DNA from 2 places in the Nitrococcus sp. genome. Region 2 is predicted to be linked to the other one. Evidence: predicted binding sites of a transcription regulator. Region 2 holds the regulator's gene; the other holds the start of a gene.
The links. Region 2 encodes sigma-54, which starts transcription at its own class of promoters, with help from an activator protein. Its sites were predicted from a motif close to TGGCANGNTNCNTGCTT; they were not measured.

Region 1 (7,994 bases), on a different contig from region 2:
TGTGCTCGGTGGTCTGCGTGACGATGATCGCTTGGTGTTCCGCCGCGGTGGCACGATCGTGCTCGAGGCACCCCGCGTCGAGCTGCAGCGGGCGTGGTCCGAGACAACCTGGCGCATGCAGACGCTGCGGGACAACCCGCAGTGCGCGCGTGAGGAATACGATGCCTTGCTGGAAGGCTCGGATTCCGGGCTGCACGCCGCGCTCACGTTCGATCCGGCGCACGACGTCGGTGCTCCGTACATCGGCGCCGGCGCACGCCCGCGCGTGGCGGTGCTGCGCGAGCAAGGCGTCAACGGGCATGTGGAGATGGCGGCGGCATTCGATCGAGCCGGCTTCATGGCGGTCGATGTGCACATGAGCGATCTGCTCGAGGGCCGCCGTTTCCTCGATGAATTCCACGGTATCGCCGCAGCCGGCGGATTTTCTTACGGCGACGTGCTGGGAGCGGGTGGCGGCTGGGCCAAATCGATTCTCTACAACGCCCGCGCTCGCGATGCATTTGCCGCCTTCTGTGGGCGGCCCGATGTCTTCGGTCTCGGGATATGTAACGGCTGTCAGATGTTCGCCGGGCTGCGGGAGCTGATACCGGGCAGCGAGCTTTGGCCGCAATTTGTCCGCAACCGCTCCGAGCAGTTCGAGGCGCGCCTGGCGATGGTGGAAATAATGGCGTCTCCCTCGATATTCCTGGAGGGGATGGCCGGCTCCCGGCTACCGATCGCCGTGGCGCACGGCGAAGGCCGCGCGCAGTACGACTCGCCGCAAGGGCTTCGGCAGGCCCTCGCGGCCGACGTGGTCGCCATGCGTTATGTGGATAATTTCGGCCGGCCCACCGAGCGTTATCCGGCAAACCCCAACGGTTCACCCGAGGGGGTGACCGGTTTCACTAGCCGTGACGGGCGCTTCACCATCCTCATGCCCCATCCGGAGCGGGTGTACCGCACGATCCAGCTTGCCTGGTCGCCACGGCAGTGGGGCGAGGACAGTCCATGGTTGCGACTGTTTCGCAACGCACGCAAGGCCTGCGGTTAGGCGCGGATGTCGATGGTGGCCGTGCGAGGCGAAAGCGGTTTTCACCTTCACTAAGATAGAACACTGAGCGGGCGATCAGGTGCTGCGCGCAAAGCGCGCGAGCGTGAGCCCGTCGAGATCGAGCTCGGGCTGGCCTCCGGCGAGGATATCGTTGAGCGCATAGGCGCATCCGGCGGCGAACGTCCAACCAAGGTGACCGGAGCCCACGTTCAGCAAGAGGTTGGATACCGGAGTGCGTCCCAGGATGGGGGGGCCGTCCACCGTGAGCGGGCGCAGGCAGGCCCAGCCGGAAGCCGCGTCCCGATCCACCGTGGCGGCGAGTTCCGGCAAATTGCTCAGGGCCTGCTCGATGATGGTGCGCACGCGCTGTTCCCGGATGCTGTAATCGTAGCCGGCAAACTCGGCGGTTCCCGCGATGCGCAGGCGCTCGCCCAGCTGGGTCATCACGACCTTATGGCGTTCGTCGATGATGGGCACCCGCGGCACCCCGGGGCAACCGGTGGTGCTTAGGCTCGCGGAGTAGCCTTTTACCGGGCGGATCGGCAGATCGATGCCGAGTGGCTTGGCGAGCAGCGGCGCGTCCGCGCCGGCGGCGAGCACGTAGCAGTCGGCTTGGCGCAGGCCGCGGCTGGTCACGACGCCATGAATGGAGCCGTCTCTGAGCTCGATGCGACGCACCTCCGTGCGCAGCTCGAAGCAGACGCCTTGCCGTGCGGCCAGCTCACCCAGACGACGAGTGAAAAGGCAGGCATCACCGCTCTCGTCGTCCGGATAATAGATCGCGCCGACGAGCGCCTCGCGTACCCCCGCGAGGGCGGGTTCCAGGGCGATCGTGGCCGGCACGTCGAGAATCTCGTGGCGCACGCCGAGCTCCGCGGTCAGCGCCGCGGTCAGCGCCGCCTTGTCGAGTTCGTGCCGGGAACGGAAGATCTTGAGGATGCCGTGCTGCGCATCATCGTAGCGGATACCGGTTTGCTCCCGGATGCGCTGTGTCATCCGGTGACTGTAGCGGGCGAGCCGGGTATTGATGCGCGTGTTGCGCCGGTGGTGGTGAGGGCGACTATAGCGCAAGAAGCCGACGCCCCAGCCGAGCAGATACGGCAATTGCGAGAGCCGCAGGAGCAGGGGCGAGTTCTCCCGCCCGATCCAGCGCGTGAGCTGGCGCAGGGCGGCGGGGGTATTCCAGGGTTCGGTGTGGCTCGCGTGCAGCATCCCGCCGTTGGCGAAGCTTCCCTCGGCGGCCAGTGTGCTTGCCCGGTCGACGACGGTGACCTCGTGACCGCTCTGCCGCAAACACCACGCCGTGGTGGTGCCAATGACGCCGCCGCCGATCACCAGAACCTTCATTCACCGCTCATGTAACGTCGATGCCTACCGGGGGGACGGCGAGGCATGTTCGCGCATTGTCGCATGGTTTCGATCGTTCCTTGGCCCCTTTCTTGGCGTCACCGGCGACGGGTGATGTCCCGCATCGTCGTCGACGCTCGTTGATCGGCTAAAGCGACCTACTTACTGAGAATGTTCAGGCAAGGGGCGGGTCGTTCAATGCGGCGAGGGTTGGTTGCTGAGGTCGGAGGTCACCCTGATGCCGCGGTGCGCCAGTATGGCATGATTTGGCCTTATTGTTTATCGCGGCAGCTGCGAATTCGAGCACACTTCGCGCGATATTCGCCGGTGGGCGCGTGCAACAGGATCCATTAGGGTGTATGCAGGCAATGCCGATAAGCGATCGCCTCGGCGAGGTGCGTGCAGCGTATGCGCTCGGCACCGGCGAGGTCCGCGATACTCCGCGCGAGCTTCAGGCAGCGGTGGTAGGCGCGGGGCGAGAAGCGGAGCCGTTCCATCGCCTGCTGTAGGAGCCGCAACTCCGCTTCGCCGAGCGGGCAGGCGATTTCCACTTCGCTCGCTGTGAGCCGCGCCGCCGGCTTGCCGTCGCGCTCAGTCTGACGCTGACGGGCGGTGACGACGCGTTGGCGGACGACAGAGGTGGGCTCGGCCGCTGCGCTTTCGCTCATCTCGGCGGCCGTCAGCCGGGGAACGGCGACGTGCATGTCGATGCGATCGAGTAGCGGACCGCTGAGCCGGCCCCGGTACCGGGCGATCTGATCGGCCGTGCAGCGGCAAGTCGCCGCGGTGTCCCCGAGATGGCCGCAGGGACATGGGTTCATGGCGGCCACAAGCTGAAAGTTGGCCGGGTACTCCGCCTTGGCGGCGGCACGGGAGATAATTACCCGCCCGGTCTCGACGGGCTCGCGCAGTGCTTCCAATGCCGCGCGATTGAACTCCGGCAACTCGTCGAGAAAAAGCACGCCGTTGTGAGACAGGGAAATCTCTCCCGGTCGCGGTCGAGTCCCGCCACCGGTCAGTGCGACGTTCGAGGCGCTGTGGTGCGGGGCACGAAAGGGGCGCCGAGCCCAGTGCTCGGGGCGAAAGCCCCCGTCGGCTACGGAGAGCACCGCCGCCGTCTCCAAGCTTTCTTGTTTGGACATGGGAGGCAGCAGGCCGGGCAGGCGTCGTGCAAGCATGCTCTTGCCGGTGCCGGGTGGTCCGATCAGCAGCAGGCTGTGCTCACCGGCGGCGGCGATTTCCAAACAGCGTTTGGCCTGCTGCTGCGCCCGCACATCGGCAAGGTCCGGGGCTTGCGCGCTCGGCACGCCGCGCGGTGCCTCCACGGCCTCAAGGCGAGTCGTTCCGCTGAGATGAGCGCAGACATCGAGCAGGTGAGCGGCACCGAGAACATTGTCCTCGGCGGCCAACATCGCCTCGGGCGCGTTCTCGCGCGGTACGATCAACCAACGTTCGCTCTGGCGGGTGTGCAGCGCCATCGGCAGAACGGCGCTGATTGCGCGAAGCTTGCCGGTCAGTGCCAGCTCACCGGCAAACTCGTAGGACTCGAGCTCATTGCAGGGCAATTGACCCGAGGCGGCTAGAATGCCCACCGCGATGGGCAGATCGAAGCGACCGCCTTCTTTGGGCAGATCGGCGGGGGCGAGATTGACGGTGATCCGGCGCGTGGGGAAGTCGAATCCGCTGGTCAGTATGGCGCTGCGTACGCGGTCTTTTGCTTCCTTTACGGCCGTTTCCGGAAGCCCGACCACGGACAACGACGGCAGGCCGTTGGTCAAATGTACTTCGACGGCAACCGAGGGTGCCTGTACCCCAACGGCAGCCCGCCCGTAGGCGACGGCAACAGACACGGCACCCTCCTTGGCCGAACCGAGCGCCCATTTCGCTGACCGAAACGGGGCGTCATTCGTTGCTGGATTGCGGATCCTTGCCCGTGCTGCGCGCGCGCCGTGTCGGACCCTTGCCCGCCGAGGGCGTCTCGCCGGGCGTGGCGGCGGCCTTCAGCGCCGTTTCGAGTGCGGCCACCTGCGCCTCCAGCTCATGCAGACGCGCCCGCGTTCGCGCCAGCGTTTTCGCCTGAGCGTCGAATTCGTCGCGTGTGATCAAATCCATGCGGGCGAAGGCGGACTGCATGGTGGCCCGCACATTCCTCTCGACCTCCTGTTGGAACTCGCGCATCCCGGGCGGAAGGCTTTCCGTGAATCGACGTGCAAGCTCATCGAGTTGCTTCGGATCGAGCATTGGGCTGCCTCCTTCATGACGGCCTGAACCATTGTAAGTCGGCGGCGATCCGCCCGCCAGCGCCTTTCCTGTGCACCACGACGATGCCTTTTGCACCTGAAAGAGGCCGGCGCTTGTGGCAGGGCGGTCGGGGGCGTATTACATGTGATTGTTTCTTCGAGGAAAACAGGCATTGGCCCAGACCATGCTTTGCTGTCCGCGCAGATCGGAACAAAAGCCCGTTGCCGGTGGCGAAAACACATAGGGAAAGCCATATGAAATACGTTGTCGCGGTAATCAAGCCGTTCAAATTGCACGACGTGCGTCAGGCACTCTGCGGGCTCGGCCTGCAGGGGCTCACCGTATCGGAGGTAAAGGGGTTCGGACGCCATGTGGATCATGGCGAGCTTTATCGGGGCGTGGAGTACCGGGCCGACCTGCTGCCCCGGATCAAGGTCGAGGCGGCGCTGGATGATGGTTGTGTGGAGCAGGCCCTCGAGGCGATCTGTCAAGCCGCCCGCACGGGGAAGGCGGGCGACGGGAAGATCTTCGTCTCACCGCTCGAGCGGATTGTGCGTATCCGTACCAACGAGACCGGCAAAGCGGCGCTGCGCGCGTGAATAAGGCAGTCACGGAGGAGGCATCCATGGACGTTCGCTCGACTCGCAAAGCTCTCGGCCTCGTCACAATCTTAATGTTGCCCGCTCCGCTCGCAGCGGTGGCCGCCGAGGCTCAGCGTGTCGACTCGGGCGACACCGCCTGGATGTTGACGGCCACCGCATTCGTGCTCTTCATGACGATCCCGGGGCTGTCCCTATTCTACGCCGGCATGGTGCGTAGCAAGAATGCATTGTCGATCATGATGCAGTGCTTCGCCATTACCTGTCTGGTCAGCCTCTTGTGGGCCACCTACGGTTACAGCCTCGCATTCGCCGACGGCGGTGGGTTGCAGCCGGTCGTTGGTTCGCTCGCGAAATCGTTGCTCTTCGGTGTGGACGGAGTACTTGACGGTGGCCGTATCCCGGAGACCGTGTTCGCGATGTTCCAGCTGAGCTTCGCCGTCATCACGCCGGCGCTTATCGTGGGGGCGTTTGCCGAGCGCATGAAGTTCTCCGCCATGCTTTGGTTCGTCGGCGGTTGGCTGAGCCTGGTCTACATCCCGGTTGCTCATTGGGTGTGGGGCGGCGGTTGGCTCGGCGCTCTCGGCGTGCTGGATTTTGCGGGCGGCACGGTGGTGCATATCAATGCCGGGGTGGCGGGGCTGGTCACGGCGATGGTGCTGGGTCGGCGACGGGGTTATCCGGCTACCCCGATGATGCCGCACAATATGGTATTCACGCTCGTCGGTACCGGCATGCTTTGGGTCGGTTGGTTCGGCTTCAACGCCGGCAGCGCACTCGCTGCGGATGCGATCGCCGGTCGGGCGATGCTGGCGACCCAGATCGCCACGGCCGCGGCGGCATTGAGCTGGATGATCGCCGAGTGGGTCGGTCACGGTAAGCCGAGCGCTTTGGGGATCGCCTCCGGGGCCGTGGCCGGAATGGTGGCGATCACGCCCGCTTCCGGATTGGTCGGCGTGCTCGGCGCACTGATCATCGGCGCTGGCGCCGGTCTCGCCTGCTTCTATGCCGTCACCCGCGCTAAGCCGGCGCTCGGTTATGATGATGCTCTGGACTGTTTCGGTGTGCACGGGGTGGGAGGCATCGTCGGCGCGCTCACTATGGCCATCTTCGTGGTCGAGCCGCTGGGCGGCGTCGGCCTGCCGGCCGAAGTTTCCCTTGTAGGACAAGCGGGCAGACAGATACTGGGCGTGTTGGTAACGATCATCTATGATGCCTTGCTCACCTTTGCGCTGCTGAAGGGCATCGATGCGTTCATCGGGCTGCGGGTGACCGACGAGCAGGAGATGGCGGGCCTCGATATCGCATTGCATGATGAGCGCGGCTATAACCTCTGAGCGAGCGAGAGCGGTTGCGGTCGGTGGCTTCATCGCCACGGGCGCCGATGGGGCACAGCGCGATTTGCCGCTGGGCGTGATTGGCCAAGGTGGCGTGCACGGGGCTTGATCTCTCAGGCCCGAGGGATGATTACCTCGCTCTCAAGGGGCGAGCGACGGCTGACAGCGGTATGATGAGCACGGGCCTGGTCATAGAAAACCTCGATTGCGGCAGTGTTCGCGACGTGAATCTCACGCTCGCCGGGGGCGAATGCGTGAGTCTCGCCGGCGTGTCCGGCAGCGGCAAGACGCGGCTGCTGCGCGCGATTGCCGATCTCGACGAGCATCTCGGCAACGTTTCACTCGACGGCACGGACCGGCGCGCGTTTCGGCCGGCGCAGTGGCGCCATCGGGTGGTGATGGTTCCGGCGGACAGCCATTGGTGGGCGGATACGGTGGGCGTGCATCTCAATGGCAGCCCGGATAGGGACCTCACCGCACTGGGTTTTGACCCCGAGGTGCGTGGTTGGTCCATTCGCCGCCTGTCCTCCGGGGAGCGTCAGCGTTTGGCGCTGGTGCGCGCGGCGGCACTGGAACCGCGAGTTTTGCTGCTCGATGAGCCGACCGCTAATCTGGATGCCGACGCGACCGGACGGGTCGAGCGCTGGCTTGCTGAGCGTCGCGAGCAAAATGGCACGGCCGTGCTCTGGGTCACCCACAATCCCACCCAGGCGGCGCGGGTAGCGCAGCGCGGCTACCGGATCACCGAAGGCAGATTGCAACGCGTATTCCCATGAAGATGGAGCATTTGGGGTGGCTGGATCTCAGCGTCGCCGCGATTTTGGTGGTGATTCTGGCGGCGCTCGCGGCCCGCGCGCGTCTGGAGATCAGTCGTCCACTGCTGATATCGGCCGCCCGCATGGTGATTCAGCTCGCGCTGGTAGGCGTCGTGCTGGAGACACTCTTCGCGCACACCGCCCTTCACTGGGTTTCGTTGATGGCCGTGGTCATGTTGCTGCTTGCCGGTTGGGAGGTGGTGGCGCGGCAACGCCGACGGCTCGCCGGATGGTGGAGCTTCGGCATCAGCGCCGCGGCCATGTTCGTTTCGTCGTTTTCCGTCACCGGGTTCGCACTGATTGCGCTGGTGCAGGCCGAGCCCTGGTACGAGCCGAGGTATGCGATTCCGCTGCTCGGCATGCTTCTCGGCAATACCATGAACGGCGTGGCACTGAGCCAGGATCGGCTGATCGAAGGCGCGTGGCAGCAGCGCGATATCATCGAGGCGCGCCTGATGCTGGGGCAAGGATGGCAGGAGGCCTTGGGGTCGGTCAGCCGCGAAAGCATGCGCAGCGGCATGATTCCTCTGATCAACGGTATGGCTGCCGCGGGCGTGGTGAGTTTGCCGGGCATGATGACCGGTCAGATCCTGGCTGGCAGCCCACCGGCGGAAGCCGTCAAATA
Region 2 (7,994 bases):
CTTTGTCTATTGCCACATCCCCCAGGTAGTGAGGGCACATCGTTTATAACGCCGGCTCAGGCGCCTTGCTGGCTGGCTTGCCAGCGACTGATATGCTGGTAAATCTCCTCTTCGCTTTGGCTGCTGCGCAATCGTTCGCAGAAGGCGTGATCGCTGAATAGCTCCGCCAAGGCCGCGAGAATGCGTAGATGCTCGTCGGTGAAATGCTTCGGCACAATCAAGGCGAATAGCAAATCAACCGGTTGCTTGTCGATGGCATCGAAGTCAATCGGCTGGTCGAGTCGGATCAGAGCGCCTAATGTGTCGCTGATTCCGTCTACGCGGGCATGCGGCAATGCAACGCCTTTGCCGAGCCCAGTGCTCCCTAGGCGCTCCCGTCCGATCAGATGCTCGAAAATCGTTCTGTCAGTGGGCTCGCCCATCGTGTTAGCGAGGAGCACGCTGAGAACTTCCAAACTGCGTTTTTTGCTGGTGACATGAACCCCGCAGCGGATACGCTCAGGGACTAACAGGTTGACAACGTTCATTGTCCAATGCCCCAATGGACGAAATTTGAGACGTTCCTCACGTGCGATATTCGCACGGGCCAGGGTCCTGCATCCCGCCCACCGGCTCGTTACTGTTCGAGAGCTTGGCTTACCGAGCCTTCCCGGCGATGGTGATCCGCCCGCTTTTCCTTGTGCTTGACGACTTGTCTGTCGAGCTTGTCGATCAGAGCGTCGATTGCAGCATACATGTCCTCATCAAGCGCATCGGCATAGAGTTTGGCCCCGCTTAAGTTGAGCGTCGCCTCCGCTTTCTGGGTCAGTTTCTCGACGGTCAAAACGACGTGCGCATCGACCACGTTGTCGAAGTGCCGCTCCAGCTTGTCGAATTTCAACGCCACATAATCGCGTAACGCCTCAGTGACTTCCACGTGGTGCCCAGTGATATCGATTTGCATAACGCCCTCTCGGTGATCAGGCCAGACGCCTGCGCTCTGTGGATGACGCGATACTCATGGACTCACGATACTTGGCCACCGTCCTTCTCGCCACATTAATGCCGTCAGCCTGAAGTCGCTCGGTTAGCTGATTGTCGCTGAGCGGGCATGACGAGTCTTCGTCGGCGATCAAACGCCGAATTCGGGCCCGTATCGCCGTCGCGGAACATTCTCCCCCGTCCATCGTCTGAACATGGCTCGAAAAAAAATGCTTGAACTCGTAGGTCCCGCTCGGCGCCCTGAGGTACTTTTGGCTCGTGATGCGCGATACGGTGGATTCGTGCATATTGATTGCTTCGGCCACCTCGCGCAGCACCAAGGGTTTCATTGCCTCAGCGCCGTGCTCGAGAAAATCCCGTTGCCGCTCCACGATACACTGTGCCACCTTCAGCAAGGTTTCATTGCGCGAATGCAAGCTCTTGATCAGCCAACGCGCTTCCTGGAGGTGCTGTCGCATGACCGAGTTGTCACGGCTGTTGTCGCCGCGACGCACGAGCCCTGCATACTGGCTGTTGACGCGCACACGCGGATAGGCATCCGGGTTGACCTCCACATGCCATGAGCCATTTTCCTTGCGCACGTAAACATCCGGAATAATGTATTCGGGTCGCGCACTGCTGATGCGCAAGCCGGGCCGGGGATCGAGCGTCTGGACCAGCGCCAGTGTCTGCTGAAGGGCTTCCTCGTCGAGGCGCAGCCTACGCTTGAGTTGGGCGAATTGCCGCTTGGCGACCAGCCCAAGGTACTGGTCGATGAGCTGCCGCGCCTGCGCGAGCCACGGCGTCTCGGGCTCGAGTTGGTCGAGCTGGACCAGCAGCGCCTCCCGCGGGTCGCGCGCTGCAACGCCCACCGGGTCGAAGTGCTGAACCTGGCCCAGAACGGCTTCCATTTCCTCCGCGGACACGCCCCATTCTGCGGGAAGCGCCATATGGATTTCATCCAGGGGGCAGCTCAGATAACCGTCGTCGCCCACCGCATCGATGATGGCCTCGGCGATGGTAAGCTCCCGGGTCGAGAAGCGATTGAGCTGGGCTTGCCAGGACAAGTAATCCTGTAGTGATTGACCGCCCTCGCTTTGATTGGCAAAAGGATCCCGCTCCTCTGTATAGCCCGGGTCACTGTACACGGTCGTGCCGTTGTAGACATCCTCCCACGTCGTGTCCATCGGCAGATCATCGCTCAGTCGCTCGGTTTGTGCCGCGTCCTCGCGATTCTGCGCCGCGCTTTCGGCCCCCCGCTCGGTCTCGTATTCACGCTCCGAAGGGCTCACGAGCAGCTCCGTCTCATCGAAGCTGTTATCGGCCTCCTCGGCGAGTTCGAGCATCAGGTTGGACTCGAGGGCCTGCTGTATCTCCGTCCGCAGCTCAAGGGTGGGCAGCTGTAACAGGCGTATGGCCTGCTGAAGCTGGGGAGTCATTGTGAGCTGCTGACGCAGGCGAAGCTGAAGCGACTGTTTCATGTTTCGCTGTGCTGGCGAAGCTCCCAAGCGGCTACCGCGTAACGTCCGTGATTGAAACGTATCACATTACAGAGTAGCGCAGCTGTTGATCGATTTCTTATGGTGCCAGAAGCTGGGCGTTCGTCACAGGCGAAAATTACGCCCTAGATAGACCGCCTTGACCTGATCGTCGGCAAGCACGGCTTCCGCAGAGCCCTCGGCGATCATCTTGCCGCCGCTCAGGATGTACGCCCGATCGACAATGCCGAGCGTGTCGCGCACGTTGTGATCTGTTATGAGCACACCGATTCCTCGGGCAACCAGATGCCGGACGATATCCTTGATGTCGCCCACCGAAATGGGATCGACACCGGCGAAAGGCTCGTCGAGCAGGACGAAGCGCGGATCCGCCGCCAGGGCACGGGCGATTTCCACCCGCCGGCGCTCACCGCCGGAGAGACTGATGCCGAGTTGATCGCGCAGGTGCGCCACGTGGAACTCCTCCAACAGGCCTTCCATGATGCGCCGACGCTCGACTCGCGAGAGCCCCCGGCGCAGCTCGAGAATGGCCATCAGATTCTGAGCCACCGTCAGCTTGCGAAAGACCGAGGCCTCCTGTGGCAAGTAACCGATGCCCAAGCGGGCGCGGGCATGCATCGGTAGGCGCGTGATGTCATGGCCGTCCAAGGCGATGCGTCCGCCGTCGGCCGGTACCAGCCCGACGATCATGTAAAAACAGGTCGTTTTGCCGGCCCCGTTGGGGCCAAGCAAGCCGACGATCTCACCGCTTTGGATGTGCAACGAGGCATCCCGGACCACCGGCTGACGGCGGTAGTGCTTGGTCAACCCAGTGGCTTTGAGCTCGTTGCTGGGAACTGGCTGGGGTGTACTCATTGGCTCTTGTCTGCGTCCTTGCCCTGTCTCTGATTGGGATAGATCGTAATATGAATTCGGTTCGTCTTGTCCTTACCGGAATGCGCCTCGACCTGATCCGCCTCGATATCGTAGAGAACCTGGTGGCCCCGGAAGGTGTTGGAGCCCTGCCATAGGGTGGCGCCTTCCAATAGGCGGATTCTGCGCGGTCCGCTCGCATAGTATTCCATGCGCGGCGCCTTGGCGTGCACGTACTCGTTCTCGCCTTCGGGCAGTTCACGGTAGCTTGCCGGATCCCCCTCGACGACAATGTGATCAAGCTCGCGACTGGCCGGGGCGTAGTAGACATGCATGACGTTGCCGGTGATTTTCAGCGTCCCTTGGATGAGCACGACGTCACCGCGGTAGACGCTCACCCCCTTGACGTTATCGACCTCGGCCTGGTTCGCGCTGAGCTTGATGGGTTGGTCACGGTCGCTGTTGCGGGCGACGCTGCTCGAGTACGGCGCCAATAGTGTGATCATGGTGACAATGGCCAGCGACCAGACGATCCACCGCTCAGTGACTCGCTGCTGCATAGTACCCCTCGACCTCGGCGAGCAACTGAACGCGCTGCGTGCGCATCCAGGCCCGGGCACCCGTGGCGTCGATGTGGAAATCACGTCCGTAGACCGTCACCGGCGTGTCGGTATCGGCGTAGTCTTCATGAGGCAGAAGGTGCAGACGCTGCGTCTCCAGCGCAATGGAAGGATTGACCGAACTCGCTGGGCGATTCAGCCGAACCTTGCCACGGAGCAGCACCTCGCTGCCACCGGCCCACATGCGGCCATTGTCGGAGCGTCCGTACCAGGGGGCGCCGGAGGGCATATACACTGTCCATACCGGTTGCTCGATGATCGATACGTCGGCTTGCTGGTAGTGAACCATGCGCTTGCCGCGCACCGTATAGTCGGTGCGACCGTCCGGGCGCGTCACATGAAGGCTGAAGTCGGCGAAATAATAGGTGGTTTGGGTTTGCTCCGATGGCCGTTGCTCCGGCTGCCGTTCATCGAATCGCCACCACGCCAGAATTGCCAGCGCTACCACTGCCCCGAACGGAAACAGGCGATTGCGATTGAGGCTAGCCATGCTGCTCCAATAGATCCTGCAGACGCCCGCGGGCCGCGAGCAGTAATTCACAGACTTCCCGCACGGCGCCGCGACCGCCCGGGCGTCGGGTCTGCCAGCGGCAGGCTGCGGCAAGGCGGGGGTGGGCGTCCGCTACCGCGATGCCCAAGCCGGCGGTGCGCACGGCGCCAAGGTCGACGATGTCGTCGCCCACATAAGCGCATTCGCTCGCCACGATCTCCAGTTGCTGGCACAGCGCGTCCAGCGCACGGCGCTTGTCGCACGTGTTCTGGATCACGTGGCGAACGCCCAGTTCCCGCGCTCTTCTGGCCACGGCGACGAAGCCGCGAGCGCTCAACAGGGCGACCTCGATGCCGCAGGCAATGACCATGGCGACGCCTTTGCCGTCATGGCTGTGAAACGGCTTCATGGCCTCGCCATGCGGGCCAATGTAGAGGGTCCCGTCCGTGAGGACGCCGTCGACATCCAGCACCAGCAAGCGTATCCGTGCCGCGCGCGCGATCACCTCCGCGTCGGGGCGCGCGCAATAGGCATCGGCAAATGCCGACATCAGACCACACCGGCACGCAGGAGATCGTGCATGTTCAGCGCCCCGATAAGACGGTTCTCGCTGTCCACCACCAACAAGGCATTGATCTTATGGCGCTCCATGAGCTGCAGCGCCTCCGCGGCCAGGCTGTCGGCGGAAAGGGTGCGAGCGCCGGGGGTCATGATCTCAGCCATCCGGGTAACGTGCACATCGAGCTGACGATCCACCGCACGGCGCAGGTCACCGTCGGTAAAGATACCCAGTACACGGCCCTCGGTATCGACGACGGTAGTCATGCCTAGTCCTTTGTTGGTCATCTCCACCAGGGCGTGGCTCAATAGCGTTTCCGGGGCGACCCGCGGAATGCGCTCACCCACGTGCATGACGTCCTCTATGCGCAGCAGCAGGCGTCGGCCCAGCGCACCGCCGGGATGAGATCGCGCGAAATCCTCGCGAGTGAATCCCCGCGCATCGAGCAGCGCGATGGCCAGTGCATCGCCCATTGCCAAAGCCGCGGTGGTGCTCGAGGTTGGGGCCAGGCCGAGCGGACAGGCTTCCTCCGTGACGCTGATATCGATGTGCACCGAAGCGGCACGGGCGATCGTGGAGTGCGAGTTGCCCGTCAGGGCAATGAGCGAGACGTCCAGGCGCTTGATCAAAGGTAGGAGGGTCGTGATCTCGCGGGTCTCACCGGAGTTGGATAAGGCAATGACCGCATCGTTCACCGTGATCATGCCGAGGTCGCCGTGACTGGCTTCCCCCGGGTGAACGAAAAAAGCCGGTGTCCCAGTGCTCGCCAAGGTGGCCGCCAGCTTGCCACCGATATGTCCCGATTTTCCCATGCCGGTAACGACCACGCGACCCCGGCAGTTGAGCAGTAGACGGCAGGCGCGCGCGAACTCGTGGTCGATGCGCTGGCGAAGCGCCAGAATGGAGGCCGCCTCCACCTCTATGACGTCACGGCCGAGTTGACAGAGATCCTCATCGGTGGCCCGTTGCCGCGACGGTGGATGCAGGGTATCCGAGTCGGTCATGCTGCGCCTCCTTGTGATCGACCGATGGCGCAATGAGCCTCGCTCGGTGGGCTTTGCACGGCAAGAAACGATAGACGAGCGACCCTTCCGGCGTCGTGCCTGCGATTTTCTGCTGTGGTCATTGAAGCTCTCGACCGTCGAGAAATAGGGTAGACTGCCCACGCCAGGCCAGCGCGCGCTCTGTTACATCCTTTGGCTGAGTAGCTCTATTGGACCCGATGGCTATACCAATAGCAATGTCCCGCTTGCCATAGACGGGCGGCTACGATCTCCGCGCGACCATGCCCACTTGGCATCGCGGTTTTCCGCGGCGAGCAGACGTGCGGGCGCTCGGGCTGTGCATTCCACCGGCGGCGGGTTGGTGATTTGACTGTGGTCAAGCGATGCCGGATACTCGCGGCGCTCGCCAAAAATTAGGCTTTTGCCAAGCTCGTCGAGAACCGTTCTGCCGTTGCTCCGGCGTACGGCGTCGGGTCCGGCAACGACTCAAGCGATTGCACATGGCAACTGATGCGGGTGATCAACACAGCGATTGCGTCGTCGAGATCGAGAACTTGCATTTCTCCCGCGGGCGGCAGCAGATTTTTGCGGGCTTGGATATCGGAATCCGCCGGGGTGAGGTCACCGCGATCATGGGCCCGAGTGGCACCGGCAAGACCACTTTGCTGCGGCTGATCGGCGGACAACTGCATCCGGATGCGGGAAGAATTCGGGTCGATGGGTTGGACGTCCATGCGCTCAGGCGCCCACAGCTCTATGAGCTGCGCAAGCGCATGGGCTTGCTCTTCCAAAGCGGTGCGTTGTTCACTCATCTGAACTGCTTCGAGAACGTGGCCTTCCCGTTGCGGGAGCATACCCGCCTGCCGCCGGCGCTGATCCGCCATCTGGCGCTGATCAAGCTCGAGGCGGTTGGCTTGCGCGGCGCCCGCAATCTTTACCCGGCCGAACTCTCGGGCGGCATGGCGCGCCGCGTGGCATTAGCGCGAGCCATCGCCCTGGATCCGATGATCGTCATGTATGACGAACCTTTCTCCGGACAGGATCCCATTTCCATGGGAATATTGGTGCAGCTCATTCGCCTGGTGAATGACGCCCTCGGCTTGACCAGCATCGTCGTCTCGCACGACGTGGCGGAGACCTCGGAGATCGCGGACCGCGTTCATGTGATCTCCGAAGGTAAGATTGTAGAATCCGGCTCTCCACGGGCGCTGCGCGAGTCCTCATCCGAATGGGTCCGTCAGTTCTTCAATGCCCTACCTGATGGGCCGGTACCGTTTCACTATCCGGCCGCCTCCCTCGAGGAGGATTTGCTCGGCACGGGCGGTGCCAAGGGATTCGTTTCATGATCGAATGGCTACGGCTGTTCGGCGCACAGACGCTTGCCGCCACCGCGCGTCTTGGGCGCGGGCACCTGTTTCTGCTGCGCGTGCTGTTCGGAATGCCGGCGTTATTACTCCGCCCCGGTCTGGTGATCGCTCAAATTTATTTCACCGGCGTGCTTTCCCTGCTCATCATCGTCGTCTCCGGGCTTTTCGTCGGCATGGTGCTGAGTCTGCAAGGATATTATACGCTGGTGGATTTTGGTGCCGAGCACTCGCTGGGGGTGCTGGTGGCGCTGTCGCTGACCCGGGAGTTGGGTCCGGTCATCTCGGCTTTGCTTTTCAGCGGCCGGGCGGGTTCGGCGCTGACAGCGGAAATCGGGTTGATGAAGGCCACCGAGCAGCTCTCCGGAATGGAGATGATGGCGGTGGATCCGGAACGCCGCGTGGTGGCGCCGCGATTGCTCGGTGGGATGATCGCGCTGCCGCTGCTCGCCGCGATCTTCACGCTCGTCGGTGTGTTCGGCGGCTATTTCGTGGGCACAGTGCTGCTGGGAGTGGACAGCGGCGCGTTCTGGTCACAGATGCAGGCGCAGGTCAGTTTCACTGACGATGTAGTCAACGGAGTGCTCAAGAGCCTGGTTTTTGGCTTTGTTGTCAGCTGGACGGCCGTGTTCGAGGGCTTCGATTG

Region 1: a site for sigma-54 is predicted at 4,792-4,808, ahead of AC52Q4_RS14455 (P-II family nitrogen regulator). Genes of this name have one in related genera too.

The regions. Positions count from the first base shown of each region.
Region 1 is NZ_JBXWZQ010000204.1:36,088-44,081, reverse strand. It holds gene purL (phosphoribosylformylglycinamidine synthase) at 1-1,030, shown strand, start outside; gene AC52Q4_RS14470 (D-amino acid dehydrogenase) at 1,106-2,377, opposite strand; gene AC52Q4_RS14465 (YifB family Mg chelatase-like AAA ATPase) at 2,728-4,227, opposite strand; gene ubiK (ubiquinone biosynthesis accessory factor UbiK) at 4,280-4,618, opposite strand; gene AC52Q4_RS14455 (P-II family nitrogen regulator) at 4,873-5,217, shown strand; gene AC52Q4_RS14450 (ammonium transporter) at 5,292-6,554, shown strand; gene AC52Q4_RS14445 (ABC transporter ATP-binding protein) at 6,644-7,330, shown strand; gene AC52Q4_RS14440 (ABC transporter permease) at 7,327-7,994, shown strand, end outside.
Region 2 is NZ_JBXWZQ010000028.1:11,553-19,546, reverse strand. It holds gene ptsN (PTS IIA-like nitrogen regulatory protein PtsN) at 57-527, opposite strand; gene hpf (ribosome hibernation-promoting factor, HPF/YfiA family) at 617-943, opposite strand; gene AC52Q4_RS02415 (RNA polymerase factor sigma-54) at 960-2,441, opposite strand; gene lptB (LPS export ABC transporter ATP-binding protein) at 2,565-3,314, opposite strand; gene lptA (lipopolysaccharide transport periplasmic protein LptA) at 3,311-3,871, opposite strand; gene lptC (LPS export ABC transporter periplasmic protein LptC) at 3,852-4,421, opposite strand; gene AC52Q4_RS02395 (KdsC family phosphatase) at 4,414-4,971, opposite strand; gene AC52Q4_RS02390 (KpsF/GutQ family sugar-phosphate isomerase) at 4,971-5,984, opposite strand; gene AC52Q4_RS02385 (ABC transporter ATP-binding protein) at 6,485-7,330, shown strand; gene mlaE (lipid asymmetry maintenance ABC transporter permease subunit MlaE) at 7,327-7,994, shown strand, end outside.